3 regions of the Herminiimonas sp. Marseille-P9896 genome follow, and region 2 is predicted to be linked to each of the others. Evidence: predicted binding sites of a transcription regulator. Region 2 holds the regulator's gene; each other region holds the start of a gene.
What was found. Region 2 encodes LexA, which represses DNA repair genes until DNA is damaged. Its sites were predicted from a motif close to ACTGTATNNNNATACAGT; they were not measured.

Region 1 (5,229 bases), on a different contig from region 2:
GTAATCGCGAGGCTGCTGTAGCCGAGGTCGCAGGCGCGTTCTACCAGCTCTTCCGGATGCGAAGCACCGTGCAGGAAAGTGAAGTTGGAGCGGCAATGCAATTCCGCATAGGAGGGCAGGCTGGGCAGCATGATGTTCTGTGTCGCATGTCAGGCGAATAATCCATGCAGGAACCAGCCCGAGCCATGGGTGCTGCTGGTAGTGCGCAAGCGGAAGATCCAGAGCAATACATGTTGTTCGTTTTGCGCAATGAAGTAATCGCGTGTGGCCAACGCGTCATCCCACCAGCCGGACTCTATGCGCTCGGGGCCGGTCAGCAAGGTCAGCGGGCTTTGGTAAAAAGGTTTGTGTTGATGCGTGTGCAAGGCCAGTGGCTGTGGCAAGAGCCAGGTCGGTCGTACGCAATGCGGATGTGTATCGGTTACTGCATCGCGTGTATTACGGCGTGCCGCCTGTTGATGGCTGAGTACGCTGCTCATCACGCTTTTCTCCGGCCTGTGATCGGCAAAGACCGAGAGCTGGCGCACGGCCTCGTTGCCAAGTCGGCTTTGCAGACGCTCGACCAGACGTCCGGTATTTTCTGCATCCGAGCTCGGGGTCGGGAATAATTCGGTATTCGGCGCCGCCTGTGCGGTGATCTGATCTGCCTTCAGGCTGATCTCGATAACAGGTGCAATCAAGTCCAGTTGCCCCATGCGTTCGCGCAGCAAGAGTGCAAGGTGATCGATGTCGCGACTCGGCATGCCGAGCTGGATGCTGACCGCGGTGCTGCGATGATCGTGCTGTCGTGTCGATTCATGATGCAGATAAAGTGTGATGCCAGCGACGGCGGCATGGCGTGCACTGAGCCAGCCTGTCAGTTGCAGCAGCAGGCGGCGTGCGGCAAACAGCAGGGCTTCGGTATGCTCGACACGCGCTGGTAATTCCAGTTTGACGTCGAAAATGGCGGGCGCTTCAAACCACTGGTGTGCTTCTGCTTCGGTGCCGTAAGCCCGATCCAGTTCACTCAGCAGCGCCTGGCCAAAGCGACGCGCGACACCGGCGCGCGGCAATTGACGCAAGTCACCGAGACGGCGACAGCCTATGCCAGCCAGCGTATCCAGATGCGCTTGCGCATGGTCCAGCACATGCAGGGGCAAGGGATCGAGCGCTGCGCTGATATCGCCATCATGGGCAAACACTTGCGTGATGCCTGCTGTTTGCGCACGTAACCAGGCACCGCCTGCAGTCGCGGCACTGGCCAGGCGTGCGTGCAGGCCGAGTTCCAGCAAACCGCTGAGTAATTGCGTGGCGATGCGTTGATGACCGCCAAACAGGCGCAGGCTGGCACCGACTTCGAGCAACAAACCATCAGGACGTAATACGACATGTGGTGTGAAGTGCAGACTCCACAGCGCGGCTTCTTCCAGTGCCTTGCTTTCCTGCGCCGGATCGCGCGGCAACGCCTGCAAGTCAGCGGCCAGCGCGCGTGCACTGGCTTCCGAGTTGCCCGCACATATGCCTGCGTCATCCGCCAGTTGATTGCACCAGCCTACGACGTTCCGTTCGCATATGACGATGGGGACATGGTCATATGGATCCGGCTCGCAGGAGATATGCCTAAGCCGGCAACGGAGCGCGGCGTCGAGCGGCAGTTGCGGCAAGTGTAGGGCGATCCACAGCATAGGTAGGAATATCGGAAATGGTTGTGCCTGACATGCGATTCGTGAGTGGCTGCCGCAGGATTTCAGGTATGGCGAGCGGCAGGATTAATGGTGCGGCGTGGACTGGCCCACGTCGTTTGATGAGTTCGACTGACATGCGGCCTGCTTTTGCAGGTTGGCAGACGATACGCAGCGGTGCGGGTGACGAAGTGTCTTGTGTATTGAGTGGACGAAAGACAAAGCTCAGGCCTTCACCACCAGCGGCTGCCAGTTGCAGGCGACGCAGATGATCGGTGCGTGCTTGCGGCAGCCAGCACAGCAGCGCACCGAAGCTGGCGCTTTTCAAGGTTTGTTCTATCGCCCAGATACGATCGGCGGGCTTGTCGGTTTCGATCAGGATCAGTTTCTTTAAGCGTATGCCTAACTCTTCCAGCGCAGCCGGATAAGGGATGTGCGGTGGCCCCAGCAGGATCACGGTTTTATCGGTTTGCGTGAGACGTGCGAGAGTCGGTGCGAGCAAGCGCAGCTCGCCTATGCCGGGTTGCGCCATGAGTAATTCAATCAATACGGAGGGTGGCCAACCGCCGTTCGGCAATTCACGGTCCAGTGCCTGGTAGCCGGATGGCACCGGCGTCGAACGGTAAGAACCCATTTGGTCGGCACGCCAGACGGCATCCGGCAACGATGGCGGAATTTCGGGGGCGGCGACAGGAGGGGCTAAGGATCGGGATAAGTGCAGGGCGGCAGCCATACGACCTCCAAAGTATTGCTTGGCGATAAAGCTTCAGTTGATTTACATGCGTCAATATACTGTATGTATGTACAGTATAAAAGCTTTGTTTGAAAAGGTGCGGATTTATTTGCTGAGGCTTGCCGGAATGCTATCGATGCTGTTGCCGCATCCTGTTTGTGGATTCCACTTAGCAATATTTTTGCATCCGTTTTGCTGCTCGTTTTATGATGAGAGTCCGGCAACGTAACGACACGCGCGCAGACCATCAATGAAACAACAGCTCATCCAGCCTGTGCTGACAGGCCCGACCGTAGAACTCCGTCCTTTGCAAAAAGAAGATGCCGCACAGTTGGTACAGGCTGCAGCCGATGGCGACTTATGGAATCTAAAAGTAACCGTGATCCCGGGACCGGATAGCGTGGATAAGTACATTGGCATCGCACTGGAAGGACGTGAGCAAGGCACCGTCATGCCTTACGTCATCATCCGTCGCGATACCGGACAGATCGTCGGCAGCACCCGTTTCTGGAAGGTCGACCTGGCGAACCGCAAGATGGAAATCGGTCATACCTGGCTCGGCAGTTCTATCCAGCGTTCCGGCATCAATACTGAAGCCAAGTATTTGTTGCTGACGCATGCGTTTGAAACTATGCAGGCGATACGCGTGCAATTCACCACCGATGAATTGAATGAGAAATCACGCGCCGCGATTTTGCGCATAGGTGCGAAGCAGGAAGGCATAGTCAGGCATGAACGCATCATGCCGGATGGCCGCAAGCGCAATTCGGTACGCTTTAGCATCATCGATACAGAGTGGAATGATGTGAAGGCGATGCTGGAACAAAAGATGGCGCGCTAAACGGTGATACGTTAAGACCCGCGCAGCAAGAGCCAGCCAAACCACAAGCCAACTGCCAGCAAGAGCAGCGCTACCATACGCTGCAGTTGCGTCACATTCAGGGCGGCCGCCGCACGTTGTCCGGCGAATGAACCGAGCAGCATCAGCACGCCACAGATCAGCGCAAGTTTGATATCGAGTCGTCCTTCCAGCGCATGCACGGTGCTGCTGGCGATTGCAATCGGAAACTGTATGGCCTGCCCTGCGACGACGGCGAAAGGCAGCGGCTGACGCATCAACATCAGTAGCGGCAGGATCAGCACCGGGCCACCGGTACCAGTCAGGGCCGAACCAAAACCGATTACAGCACCCAGCATAAACAGGCTGTGCGTGCTGAGGAAAGCAGCCGGAGTCACCGCCACATCGAGCGGACGCAAACCGCGCCAGCCGGCAAATAAAACCAGCAGCATCACACCCAACATCAGACTACCTGCAGATAGCCAGTGCACGGTCAGCGCGCCACCGGCAGCACCCAGCAAAGCACCACCCAGCAGCGGCAGGCAGCGTTGCAGCAACTCGGGCTGGCGTCGCATCGGACGCACAGCGACGAGGGCGGGCAGGGAAAAACTAAGGGACGCAGCAGCGATTGCTTGTGGCAGCGGAATACCACCGAGATGCGTCAGGATAGGAACCAGCAGCACGCCGCCTATACCGCACGCACCGATCAGTGCACCAGTCAGCAGGATGGCTGGCAGCATCAGGGCCGCGCTGGCCATGCTCAGCATGTGCTGCTGGCTTTCAGGTGGGGTGCTGCTTTTGTCTGTGAAATCATCCCTGTGATTATGCCAGAGATGAGTGACTGCACATGGCGTGTGGCTGATATTGCGCTGCTGATTTTTTCATGTCAGCATGCGTGAACTATCCCCATTCAAGAAGTATCGGGGCTGTGCATTTTTCTTATTTTTTAAGTGTTTATGCGGACGATACTTTTTCTTGGGCTGAGCCTTGCAGCTTCCTGCGCGTGGTCGCTGGACAGCAATATCCAGAATTCATTGGGCATGAAATTCGTGCTGATTCCGTCAGGTGAATTTGTCATGGGCAGCGATGAATCAGCGGAAGTGCTGGCGCAACAGTATCCGCAATACGATCACAAACGTTTCGTCGAACTGAGCGACGAAGGTCCGGCGCACAAGGTGCGCATTACCCATCCTTTTTATTTGGGCCAGTACGAAGTGACGGTCGGCGAGTTCCGTCGTTTTGTCGAGGCTTCCGGCTATCAACCCGAATCAGAAGCTGATGGCACCGGCGGCTATGGCTATAACCCGGATTACGATCCGGCCAAATCAAGTCGCGGCGATGCCTTTGAAGGACGCAATCAAAAGTACTCGTGGCGCAATCCCGGCTTCCCGCAAGATGAACGGCATCCAGTCGTGAATGTGACGTGGAACGATGCGGTGGCAATGTGCAAATGGCTGAGCAAGACGGAAGGGCGCACCTATCGTTTGCCGACTGAAGCCGAATGGGAATACGCTGGACGCGCTGGTACCCGTACCCGTTATTACAGCGGTGATGATCCGCAATCATTGCTGAGTGCCGCGAATGTATTCGATGTCGATGCGGCGAGGAACTGGCAGCAATGGAAGAAGTTTGCGCTGGATGGGCCGGATGGTTTTGCCTTCACCGCACCGGTTGGCAGCTTCGCACCGAATGCTTTCGGTCTGTACGACATACACGGCAATGCCTGGGAGTGGACTGCCGACTGGCATGATGATCGTTACTACAGCTATTCACCGGTCGATGACCCGCAAGGACCCGCCAACGGCACGGTACGCGTGCGGCGTGGCGGTTCCTGGCATACCTGGTCGTTCTATGCGCGCTCGTCGTATCGCAACTGGAATTCGCAGGATACGCGTTACACGCTGGTGGGCATGCGTCTGTTGCGTGAGGCGGATTAGCTGCTTGTCTGTTCAGTCTTATGCATGCGCGACTTCTGCTGCGATCAGCGATTGATGTAC
Region 2 (5,229 bases):
CCGCTGGTCGCGAGGCGATGCAGTATCGGCAGCGTGAAGCCTGCGGTTTTGCCGGTGCCGGTTTGTGCACCTGCCAGCAAGTCGCCACCTGCCAGTACAGCGGGAATCGCCTGGGCCTGGATAGGGGTAGGGTTGGTGTAACCGCTTTCAGTAACGGCGCGAACAATTCCTTCGGCTAAGCCGAGGTCAGAAAAAGACATGAATACTCAATAGAAAATTATCGGCCTGTCGCCGCAGTGGGCGCCAGTCGCAGGCAAACGGGGATTAGGGTGCGGAAGTCGCAGGACAGCGGCAAGGTGACTGGTGGTATGCCGTGTGCCGCGAGTATAGCAGTAGTGGGCTGGAAGCCGGGGATTACTTGCTGATGCATGGTTGACATGCGTATACCGGAATGAAAAAAGGGAAGTACCAGCTGCTCAATCCGTCAGCGGATACTTCCCTTTCTTGTGCAGAGCTACTTACTTGGCGTATGGGCTCAACAAGGAAACCATTTGCGCAAATACTTTAGGCGTACCAGCGATGACATCACCTTTGTACAAGTAGTCGGATTCACCATCGAAGGTGCCCATGATGCCGCCGGATTCAGTGATCAGCAAAGAACCTGCTGCCATATCCCACGGTTGCAAACCTTTTTCAAAGAAGCCATCGAGACGACCGCAAGCGACATAAGCCAGGTCGAGTGCAGCGGAGCCAGGACGACGCAAACCAGCGCAGCTTTGCGTCATGATCTTGAAGACTTTCAGGTATTCATCAATATCGTCGCCTGCACGGAACGGGAAGCCGGTGCCGATCAGTGCGTCAGCAATCTTGTCGCGCTTGGTGACACGGATGCGTTTTTCATTCAGGTAAGCGCCTGCGCCTTTGGTCGCCGTGAACAAGTCATTGCGGGTCGGGTCGTAGACCACGGCTTGCGTGATCTGGCCGCGTTGTTGCAGGGCGATCGATACGCAGTATTGCGGGAAGCCGTGGATGAAGTTGGTGGTGCCGTCGAGAGGATCGATGATCCAGACGTTGTCGTTTTCGTCGTGCAGATTGCTCGACGCGCCGGATTCTTCGGCGAGGATGGCGTGGTCGGGGTAGGCGGATTTCAGGACTTCTATGATCGCCTGCTCAGCGGCCTGGTCCACTTCGGTCACAAAGTCGTTAGGCTTTTTTTCGGTGACCTTGATACGGTCCAGATCGAAGGACGCGCGATTGATGATGGCAGCGCCGCGGCGGGCAGCTTTGACCGCCGTATTAAGCATGGGATGCATAGAGTTTCCGTTAAAATGGCGGTCCTTACGCCTCAGGGCGAGCAGAACCACCTAAATTGAAATTAATGAGCGATGCGGTATAGAGTTGCCATTTCTGACATGATTCTTACCGCGCAATGCCGCTATTTTAAATGATGCAGCCACAAACCGACACGCCTCTTTTCAATCGACTTCGTTTTATCCTGGTGGAAACCAGCCGTCCCGGCAATATCGGGGCGACCGCGCGCGCTATCAAAAACATGGGTTTTACCGATCTGGTATTGGTCAATCCGCGTTTTCCGGATGCTGCGTTACAGGAAGAGGCGGTTGCGTTTGCCAGTGGTGCGCAGGATATCTTGCAGTCTGCCCGCATCGTTGGTTCGATAGAAGAGGCACTGGTCGATTGCAACTTTGCTGCCGCAGTGACGGCGCGCTTGCGCGAATTCTCGCCACCGGTGATTTCGCCGCGTGCGTTGGCGACGCGTCTGGTTGAGGAGAGCGGTTTGCGCGCAGCGGTGGTGTTTGGCAATGAGCGTTTCGGCTTGCCGAATGAAATCGTGGAAAAGTGCAATGTACTGATCAATATTCCGGCGAACCCGGATTATTCATCGCTGAACCTGGCGCAGGCGGTGCAGGTATTGGCTTATGAAGCACGTATGGCTGCAGTAGGCGAGACGCGTACTGCGACAGAAATCGGCTTCCAGGGTGAGGCCGCGAGCATGGCGCAGATCGATGGCATGTATACGCATCTGGAGCAGGCGCTGGTAGCAATCGACTTCCTTGATGCAAATAATCCGAAGAAGCTGATGCCACGACTGAAGCGCCTGTTTTCCCGTACCCAGCTAGAGACAGAAGAGGTTAATATCCTGCGTGGCATCGCCAAGCAGATACTGGCGCAAAAGAATAAAGGCGGAGATAAAAACTGAGGCGTTTGCCTCAGTTCCAGGTACGCATCAGGCCGACCGCCAGGCCTTCCAGTGCAAATTCGTCGTGCGCCAGGTCCACGCGTATCGGTTCAAAGTCCGGGTTCTCCGGCAGCAATTCAATCAATGAGCCGGATTTCTTGTAACGCTTGACGGTGACTTCTTCACCCAGACGTGCCACCACGATCTGGCCGTTTTTCGCGGTATCGATTTTCTTGACTGCTAGCAGGTCGCCGTCGAGGATGCCGGCGTCGCGCATGGACATGCCGCGTACTTTCAGCAGGAAGTCTGGTTTGGCCGAGAACAGCGAGCGATCTACATCGTAGGTGGCTTCGATATGTTCTTGCGCCAGGATAGGCGAGCCAGCGGCTACGCGACCGACCAGCGGCAGGCTGAGTTGCATCAGGGCTGGATGTGGCAAGGCCATCTGGCGGGCAGAGGAGCGATCATCGCCGTGGCCCATGTCGCGCAGACGGATACCGCGTGAGGTACCGGGGGAAATTTCGATGGCGCCTTTGCGCGCCAGGGCCTGCAAATGTTCTTCGGCCGCATTGGCCGAGCGGAAACCGAGTTCTGTTGCAATTTCGGCACGGGTCGGCGGAAAGCCGGTATTTTCGATCGCATCGCGTATCAAATTCAGGATTTGTTCTTGGCGTGCTGTCAGTTTGATCATTGCGTAGGCCCGTTTGGTGACGGGCGTAGCTGTGACGCCCGTAAACTGTTTGTATGAACAGTCTGTATTTTTATACAGTACATGCCTAAACGCAAGCTGATTTATGCGGTTTCGGTGCAAATTGCGACGTATTCATGCGGGATTGCGGCGATAAACCTGCGTAAGCATTGAGTTTCCCTGCATTTGCGCGTATGATTGCCGGTTTTCCTCTTCCCACACTCGTCTTGACGCCGAGGTGGGCGATTTTCAATCCGACCAAAAGGAGCTTACATGCGTCATTATGAAATCGTATTTATCGTTCATCCGGATCAAAGCGAGCAAGTGCCTGCAATGATCGAGCGCTACAAAGGTATCGTCACCGCACGCGGCGGCGTTATTCACCGTGTCGAAGACTGGGGCCGTCGTCAAATGGCGTACATGATCCAGAAATTGGCAAAAGCGCACTACGTCTGCCTGAACATCGAATGTGACGGCGAAACACTGGCTGAAATCGAAACCGGCTTCAAATTCAACGATGCCGTTCTGCGTCATCTGACAGTGAAAATGAAGAAGGCTGAAACCGCACCATCGCCAATGATGAAGGCTGTGCAGAAGGAAGATGCTGCCAAGAGCCATCGCGCCGAGGCACCTGCTGCCTAATAGTCCTTAGACGTTACCAGACGGAGAGTGAATCAGCTTCAGTTTATTGCGACCATCGCCGAGCGTGAAATTTTGCGCTACACACCGGCCGGTGTCCCGATAGTGTCAGCAGTTTTGCTGCACAGTTCGCAACAGATGGAAGCAGGTATCCCACGATTGGTTGAGTTTGAAATGACCGCGATAGCTGCGGGTGAAATTTCAGGTCGATTCAATCAAGCCGAATTAGGCGGGACATATCAGTTCACTGGATTTCTGGCACGCAAGAGCCGTAACAGCAAAAGCCTTGTTTTCCATCTCACAGATTTCGAGAACCACATTTAGATACAGGAGCCCAAAATGGCATTCGGTAAAAAATTCGACAAGAACAAACTCAAAGAAAAACGCAAACAACAAAACCCATTGTTCAAGCGTAAAAAATTCTGCCGCTTCACCGCTGCACACGTAGAACAAGTTGATTACAAAGACGTAGATACCTTGAAAGACTTCGTTCAGGAAAACGGCAAAATCATGCCAGCACGCCTGACCGGTACCAAGGCTATCTATCAACGTCAGGTTGATACAGCAATCAAACGCGCACGTTACCTCGCGCTGTTGCCGTACACCGATCTGCACAACGCGTAATTAACGACTTGAAATAGGAGAAAAACATGCAAGTCATTCTGTTGGAAAAAGTCGTTAATCTCGGCAACCTCGGTGAAGTTGTAAAAGTCAAAGACGGTTACGCACGTAACTTCCTGATCCCACAACGTAAAGCACGTCGTGCTACCGCTGCTGCAGTCGCTGAATTCGAAGTCAAGCGCGCAGAACTGGAAAAAATCGCTGCAGAAAAACTGGCAGCTTCGCAAGCTCAAGGCGAGAAACTGACCGGTCAAACCGTTCAAATCACGCAAAAATCGGGTGTTGACGGCCGTTTGTTCGGTTCCGTTACCAACTCCGATATCGCTGAGGCGTTGGCAAAACAAGGCTTTGCAGTTGAAAAAGCTCAAGTTCGTCTGCCTACCGGCCCATTGAAAGTTGCTGGCGATCACGTTGTTGCAGTTGCATTGCATACCGACGTAGTCGTTGACGTAACGATCACTGTAATCGGCGACCACGCTTAAGTCGTCTTAAAGTACCTCGGGCACTTGCTGCCCACAAAAAGCCGGGTTTTCCCGGCTTTTTTATTGCCCATTTTCTGAAAGGGTGGGCTCCTAACAGGTATAATTCGCGCCATGAACACCCGTGCCGATCCGCAATTAGAAGCCCTACGCGTCCCCCCGCATTCGATAGAAGCCGAGCAATCTGTTCTCGGCGGCCTGCTGCTGGACAATGCTGCCTGGGATCGTATTGCCGATTTCGTCAATCAGGACGACTTCTATCGCTACGATCACCGGATTATCTTCCAGCACATGGTCAAGCTGATCAACAGCTCCAAACCAGCTGACGTCATCACCGTATTCGAAGCATTGACCAACAGTGGCAAGGCAGAAGAAGTCGGCGGCGTCGCCTACCTCAATGCGCTGGCCCAGAACACCCCATCCGCTGCCAATATCCGCCGCTACGCCGAAATCGTGCGTGATCGCGGCGTGCTGCGCAAACTGATTACAGTTGCTGACGAGATCTCCGGCAACGCTTTCAATCCGCAAGGTAAAGAAGTAAAGCAGATGCTGGACGAGGCCGAATCCAAGATCTTTGCGATTGCGGAAGAGGGCGCACGTGGTGCACAAGGTTTTCAGGAAATTCAGCCCCTGCTGACGCAGGTGGTAGAGCGTATCGACGAGCT
Region 3 (5,229 bases), on a different contig from region 2:
CGCATCCGCTATTCAGGTTTTTATCAAGGAGAAGATGCCGCCACAGCTGGCATCAATAATTAAATATGACCACAGTTATCTATACGCACGACGCCTGCCTGGAACACAAACCTGGCTCCGGACATCCTGAATCTCCGGAGCGTTTGAAGGCCGTCCTGCGCGCCTTGCGCGTACCGGAATTTGCCGCGGCAGAGTGGCGCGAAGCGCCTATGGGCACACGTGAACAGGTGTTACTCATCCATACCGAAGACTTTGTACTCGACGTTGAAGACGCATCACCCTACCGTGGCACCATGCCGCTGGATGGCGGCGATACCGTCATGTCGCCAGGTTCGCTGGAAGCCGTCATGCGCTGTGTAGGCGCAGCCTGCGCGGGTGTAGACCTGGTGCTGGACAACGAAGCGCATAACGTATTCTGCGCAACCCGCCCATGTGGTCACCACGCCGAACCCAGCCGTGCGATGGGTTTTTGCATTTTCAATCAGGCGGCGATTGCTGCGGCCTATGCCTACGAAGTACACAAGCTGGAACGCGTAGCCGTCATCGATTTCGACGTCCATCACGGTAACGGTACGCAAGCAGCGTTTTATGACCGGCCGGAATTGTTCTATGCATCCAGCCATCAGTCACATTTCTATCCGGGTACCGGCCTCGAAAAGGAAACCGGCGTGTCGCACAATATCGTCAACGTGCCGCTGCCACGCGGTTGTGATTCGGCCTTGTTCCGCGAACAGACTGCAGCAAAAATGCTGCCCGCTATCCGTGCCTTCAATCCCGAACTGATCATTATTTCAGCCGGCTTCGATGCGCATCACCTGGATCCGCTGGCAGGTCTAAAGTTGCAGGATGATGACTTTGACTGGGTTACACGTGAATTGATGAAAATCGCTGACGAAACCTGCGCAGGACGCATCGTTTCTATACTGGAAGGTGGTTACAGCCTGGAAGGTTTGGCTTCAAGCACGGCAGTGCATGTCAAAGCCCTGATGGATCACTAATCATGTCTGCCAGTCTGTGGTTCTTATAAACACAGACTGGCATTTCAATCTTCGTCTGTATTTGTTGCACGCATCGCAGCCTGTATCGCCCGATGCGAAAATCCGCGCTGCATCAAAAAACGCATCTGCTTGGCCCGCTCTTCCTGACTCGTTGCCACCGTACCAAACTTGCGCTCCCACACTCCGCGTGCGCGCGCAAACTCATCTGTTTCCAGATTCGCCTTGATGTCAGTCAGCGACTCTGGATCTATGCCATGACTTTTTAATTCAGACATGATGCGGCTATTGCCGAAGCGAGCCGCACGTCTGTGTACCAGCGATTCGGAAAAGCGACTTTGTGAAAGAAACTTCGCTGCTTCCAGCGTATCGAGCAAGGCTTCGACGTCGTCGCCCTCTTGCGCATAGCGCGCCAGCTTGCGTCCCAACTCTTGCCGACTGTGTTCGCGTGCCGATAAATAGCGAAGCGCCCGCGCTTTCAGACTCACTTGCAGTTTTGCCATATGAGTCCTTCAGCGCGGGCGCTCGTTAATATCAAACTTTGAATCAAGTGCAGCGACGCTGTACCTTATTCAACTTCTTTCAGTTCTTTGGCTTCTTTGCTTTCCTTGGCCGAAGATTTCTTTGCAGCTGGTTCATCCGCCTTGATCGGGCTCAATTCAGGCACGCCCAGCGAAGCACGTACCTTGTTTTCGATTTCGCGTGCCAGTTCCGGACGCTCTTTCAGGTAATTACGTGCATTGTCCTTACCCTGGCCGATGCGTTCGCCGTTATAGCTATACCAGGCGCCCGACTTTTCAACGATTTTGGCATCGGCGCCCAAATCGAGGATTTCACCTTCACGCGATGTGCCTTCGCCATACAGAATGTCGAAGTGCGCTTCCTTGAATGGTGGAGCGATTTTATTTTTAACGACTTTGATCTTGGTTTCGTTACCTATCACTTCATCGCCAGATTTGATCGAACCGGTACGACGGATGTCCAGACGAACCGATGCGTAAAACTTCAATGCATTACCGCCGGTGGTGGTTTCAGGATTACCGAACATCACACCGATTTTCATACGAATCTGGTTAATGAAGATCACCAGCGTGTTGGTGCGATTGATACTACCGGTCAATTTACGCAATGCCTGCGACATCAGACGTGCTTGCAAACCTGGTAGGGAATCACCCATATCGCCTTCAATTTCAGCGCGTGGTGTCAGTGCCGCGACCGAGTCAATAACGATCAGGTCGACGCCGCCCGAGCGTACCAGCGCGTCGCAGATTTCCAGTGCCTGTTCGCCGGTATCTGGTTGCGAAATCAGCAGCTCGGACAAATTGATGCCCAGCTTCTGCGCGTAAGTCACGTCCAGTGCATGTTCTGCATCGATAAACGCGCAAGTGCCACCCAGCTTTTGCATTTCTGCGATGGTTTGCAGGGTCAGCGTGGTTTTACCCGACGATTCAGGACCGTAGATTTCAACCACACGGCCACGTGGCAAGCCACCGACGCCGAGTGCGATATCCAGTCCGAGGGAGCCGGTAGATACAACCTGTACTTCTTCGACGACCGCGCCATCTTCCATGCGCATCACCGAACCTTTACCGAACTGCTTTTCAATTTGCGCTAGTGCAGCGGCGAGTGCTTTACTCTTGTCCGAGCTGGCAGCGATTTTTTTGTCGTCCATAAAGATTCTTTCGGCGGTTGGTTGTAACGAAACAGGGTTTATACAGTGTTTGGAGCCAGAAACCGTACTGTATAAAAAAACAGTGCTTTATGCAAGCTGCTCTTGCGATATTTTTGAAAACAGTCAAAAAAATTGCTTTTTGACATGTATTCATATCTGCAAGCACGGCGCCTGAAAAGTAACCCACATACTAGCAAGAGCGACTATTTCCTTCCAGCGGCAAGCTGATTTCCACGTAATATCTGCCTACCTGCTTACACCCTATCTATATGTGCACCGCCGCTGAATTATCCGAAATCGCTTATAAAAAAGAGAAGTCCGCCAGCCTGCGCCTGGCGAAACGCCTCGGCATCAGCGAAGAAGCAGCACTGAGCGAAATCTTGAGCAAAGTAGCAGGAAGCAGCCCTTTAAACGAACTGTTGACCCGACGACTGCAGGAAAAAGCACATATCGCCACCAAGCTCGCCGCGCATAAACAGGCCAAACTCACGGCACACGCACAGAAACAGGCGTCCCGGCAACCCGATGCCAGCGCATGGCTGGCCTGGTTCGACGGCTCCTGCCATCCGAATCCGGGCAAGATGGGCATAGGCGGCCTGCTCAAAAGCCCGCAAGGCACGGAGACCGAGATCAGTTTCCATGCCGGCATCGGTGATAGCAGCGAGGCGGAATACATCGCCCTCATCAGCGTACTGGAAACAGCCATCCAGGCCGGTGCCGATAAACTCATGATTTACGGCGACAGCCAGGTTGTCATCAACGATGTACCAAGCCAGAGCGGCGGTGCGACCATCCTCAGCGCACAGCGTTTAAAGGCGCAATGCCTGATCGCCCGCCTGCCGCAAGTGAGCCTGAACTGGATACCACGTCACCGGAATGCCCAGGCCGACGCCCTGTCACAACAGGCCATCCGTAACAGTGCGGCAGCGGCAAACCCGCAACAGGCCTAATATGTAAATAACAAGTCGCGCAGCATGACACTTGTCTTGCTGCTGCGAGCGAAACCCAATAGACTACGAGCCAACTTCCCCCTCCTGCCATTCCCATGCGAATCCTGCTTGCCGAAGACGATAGTGTGCTTGCCGACGGTTTAACGCGTTCCCTGCGTCAGTCCGGTTATGCCACCGATTGCGTAAAAAATGGAGCAGAGGCGGACTCCGTCCTGTCCACCCAAGATTTCGATTTACTCATACTCGACCTGGGCTTGCCCAAGATGTCCGGCCTCGAGGTCTTGCAACGCCTGCGCGCACGCAATTCGCGCTTGCCGGTGCTCATCCTGACCGCTGGTGATTCGATCGAACAGCGCGTCAAGGGCCTCGACCTGGGCGCCGATGATTTCATGGCCAAACCCTTTGCCTTGTCGGAGCTGGAAGCACGCGTGCGCGCATTGACGCGACGTGGTGCTGGTGGCGGCCCAACCGTTATCAAGCACGGTCCGCTCTCGTATGACCAGGTCGGTCGTATCGCTTACATCAACGATCAGATGCTGGATCTGTCCGCGCGCGAACTCGGCTTGCTCGAAGTTTTGCTACAACGCAGTGGTCGCCTGGTTTCCAAGGAACAGCTGGTCGATCATCTGTGCGAATGGAGCGAGGAAGTCAGCAACAATGCGATCGAAGTCTATGTCCATCGCTTGCGCAAGAAGATAGAAATTGGCGGTTTGCGCATCGCCACCGTGCGCGGCCTCGGTTATTGCCTCGAAAAATTTACCGAGACAGCTCCTAACACCATCGCGCCACCCGGCTAATCCAGCCCATGCCTGACGCCCAACGACTCGATGCGCCAGCCGATGCCGGTACGCCGCACAAGCCTATGGCGACGCGCACCAATGCGACCCAGCCGGAAGAACGCACGCAGCGTTCGCTGTTCGGTGAAATCCTCGACTGGATGCTGGTACCACTACTCTTGTTGTGGCCACTCAGCATCGCCATCACCTACCTGGTCGCAAAGTCCATTGCGAATGAACCTTTTGATCGCGCACTCGAAGACAAAGTTACGGTCGTCGCGCAACAGGTCAAGGAAGTCAACGGCAAGGTCGTCACGCGCCTGACCGGCGCCGCCACCGACATTCTGCATGCCGACGATGTCGACAATGTGTATTACCAAGTACGCAATGCGGTCGGTGACATAGTCGAAGGTGACGGAGAAATACCATTGCCGAAAGATCTGGAGCCACCACCACCGTGGTCGACCCAATTCCGCTACGACTTTATACGCAATACTGAAGTACGTATCGCCTACATTTATGTCGATTTGCATAAGACCCAGACCGCACCACAACTCAGCGTAGAGCCAAGAATGGCCCTGGTACAGGTAGCGGAGACGCTGGATAAACGCTCGCAACTCGTCAATCAAATCATCAAGGGCGTCATCGTGCCCGAATTCATCATCCTGCCGATCGCGCTGGTACTGGTGTGGTTTGCGCTGACCCGTGGTTTGCGCCCGCTGGCTGAATTGCAGCAACGCATACGCGAACGCCGTCCCGATGATTTAAGCCCTATCGATTCCGGTTACGTGCCGGAAGAAATCCTGCCACTGGTAGGCTCGCTGAATGAAATGCTG

Region 1: imuA (translesion DNA synthesis-associated protein ImuA) is a predicted target of LexA. The motif match lies at 2,453-2,470, and genes of this name have one in related genera.
Region 3: recA (recombinase RecA) is a predicted target of LexA. The motif match lies at 2,734-2,751, and genes of this name have one in related genera.

The regions. Positions count from the first base shown of each region.
Region 1 is NZ_CAJEVT010000002.1:805,766-810,994, forward strand. It holds gene H7U06_RS09200 (error-prone DNA polymerase) at 1-131, opposite strand, end outside; gene H7U06_RS09205 (DNA polymerase Y family protein) at 150-1,664, opposite strand; gene imuA (translesion DNA synthesis-associated protein ImuA) at 1,600-2,394, opposite strand; gene H7U06_RS09215 (GNAT family N-acetyltransferase) at 2,645-3,235, shown strand; gene H7U06_RS09220 (sulfite exporter TauE/SafE family protein) at 3,247-3,990, opposite strand; gene H7U06_RS09225 (formylglycine-generating enzyme family protein) at 4,189-5,169, shown strand; gene H7U06_RS09230 (NAD(P)/FAD-dependent oxidoreductase) at 5,188-5,229, opposite strand, start outside.
Region 2 is NZ_CAJEVT010000003.1:567,493-572,721, forward strand. It holds gene H7U06_RS12945 (DEAD/DEAH box helicase) at 1-200, opposite strand, end outside; gene H7U06_RS12950 (inositol monophosphatase family protein) at 459-1,253, opposite strand; gene H7U06_RS12955 (RNA methyltransferase) at 1,385-2,158, shown strand; gene lexA (transcriptional repressor LexA) at 2,169-2,828, opposite strand; gene rpsF (30S ribosomal protein S6) at 3,099-3,467, shown strand; gene priB (primosomal replication protein N) at 3,495-3,788, shown strand; gene rpsR (30S ribosomal protein S18) at 3,804-4,088, shown strand; gene rplI (50S ribosomal protein L9) at 4,115-4,567, shown strand; gene H7U06_RS12985 (replicative DNA helicase) at 4,679-5,229, shown strand, end outside.
Region 3 is NZ_CAJEVT010000001.1:1,033,236-1,038,464, reverse strand. It holds gene H7U06_RS05050 (histone deacetylase family protein) at 66-998, shown strand; gene recX (recombination regulator RecX) at 1,043-1,498, opposite strand; gene recA (recombinase RecA) at 1,564-2,667, opposite strand; gene H7U06_RS05035 (ribonuclease HI family protein) at 2,937-3,617, shown strand; gene H7U06_RS05030 (response regulator transcription factor) at 3,713-4,414, shown strand; gene H7U06_RS05025 (sensor histidine kinase) at 4,423-5,229, shown strand, end outside.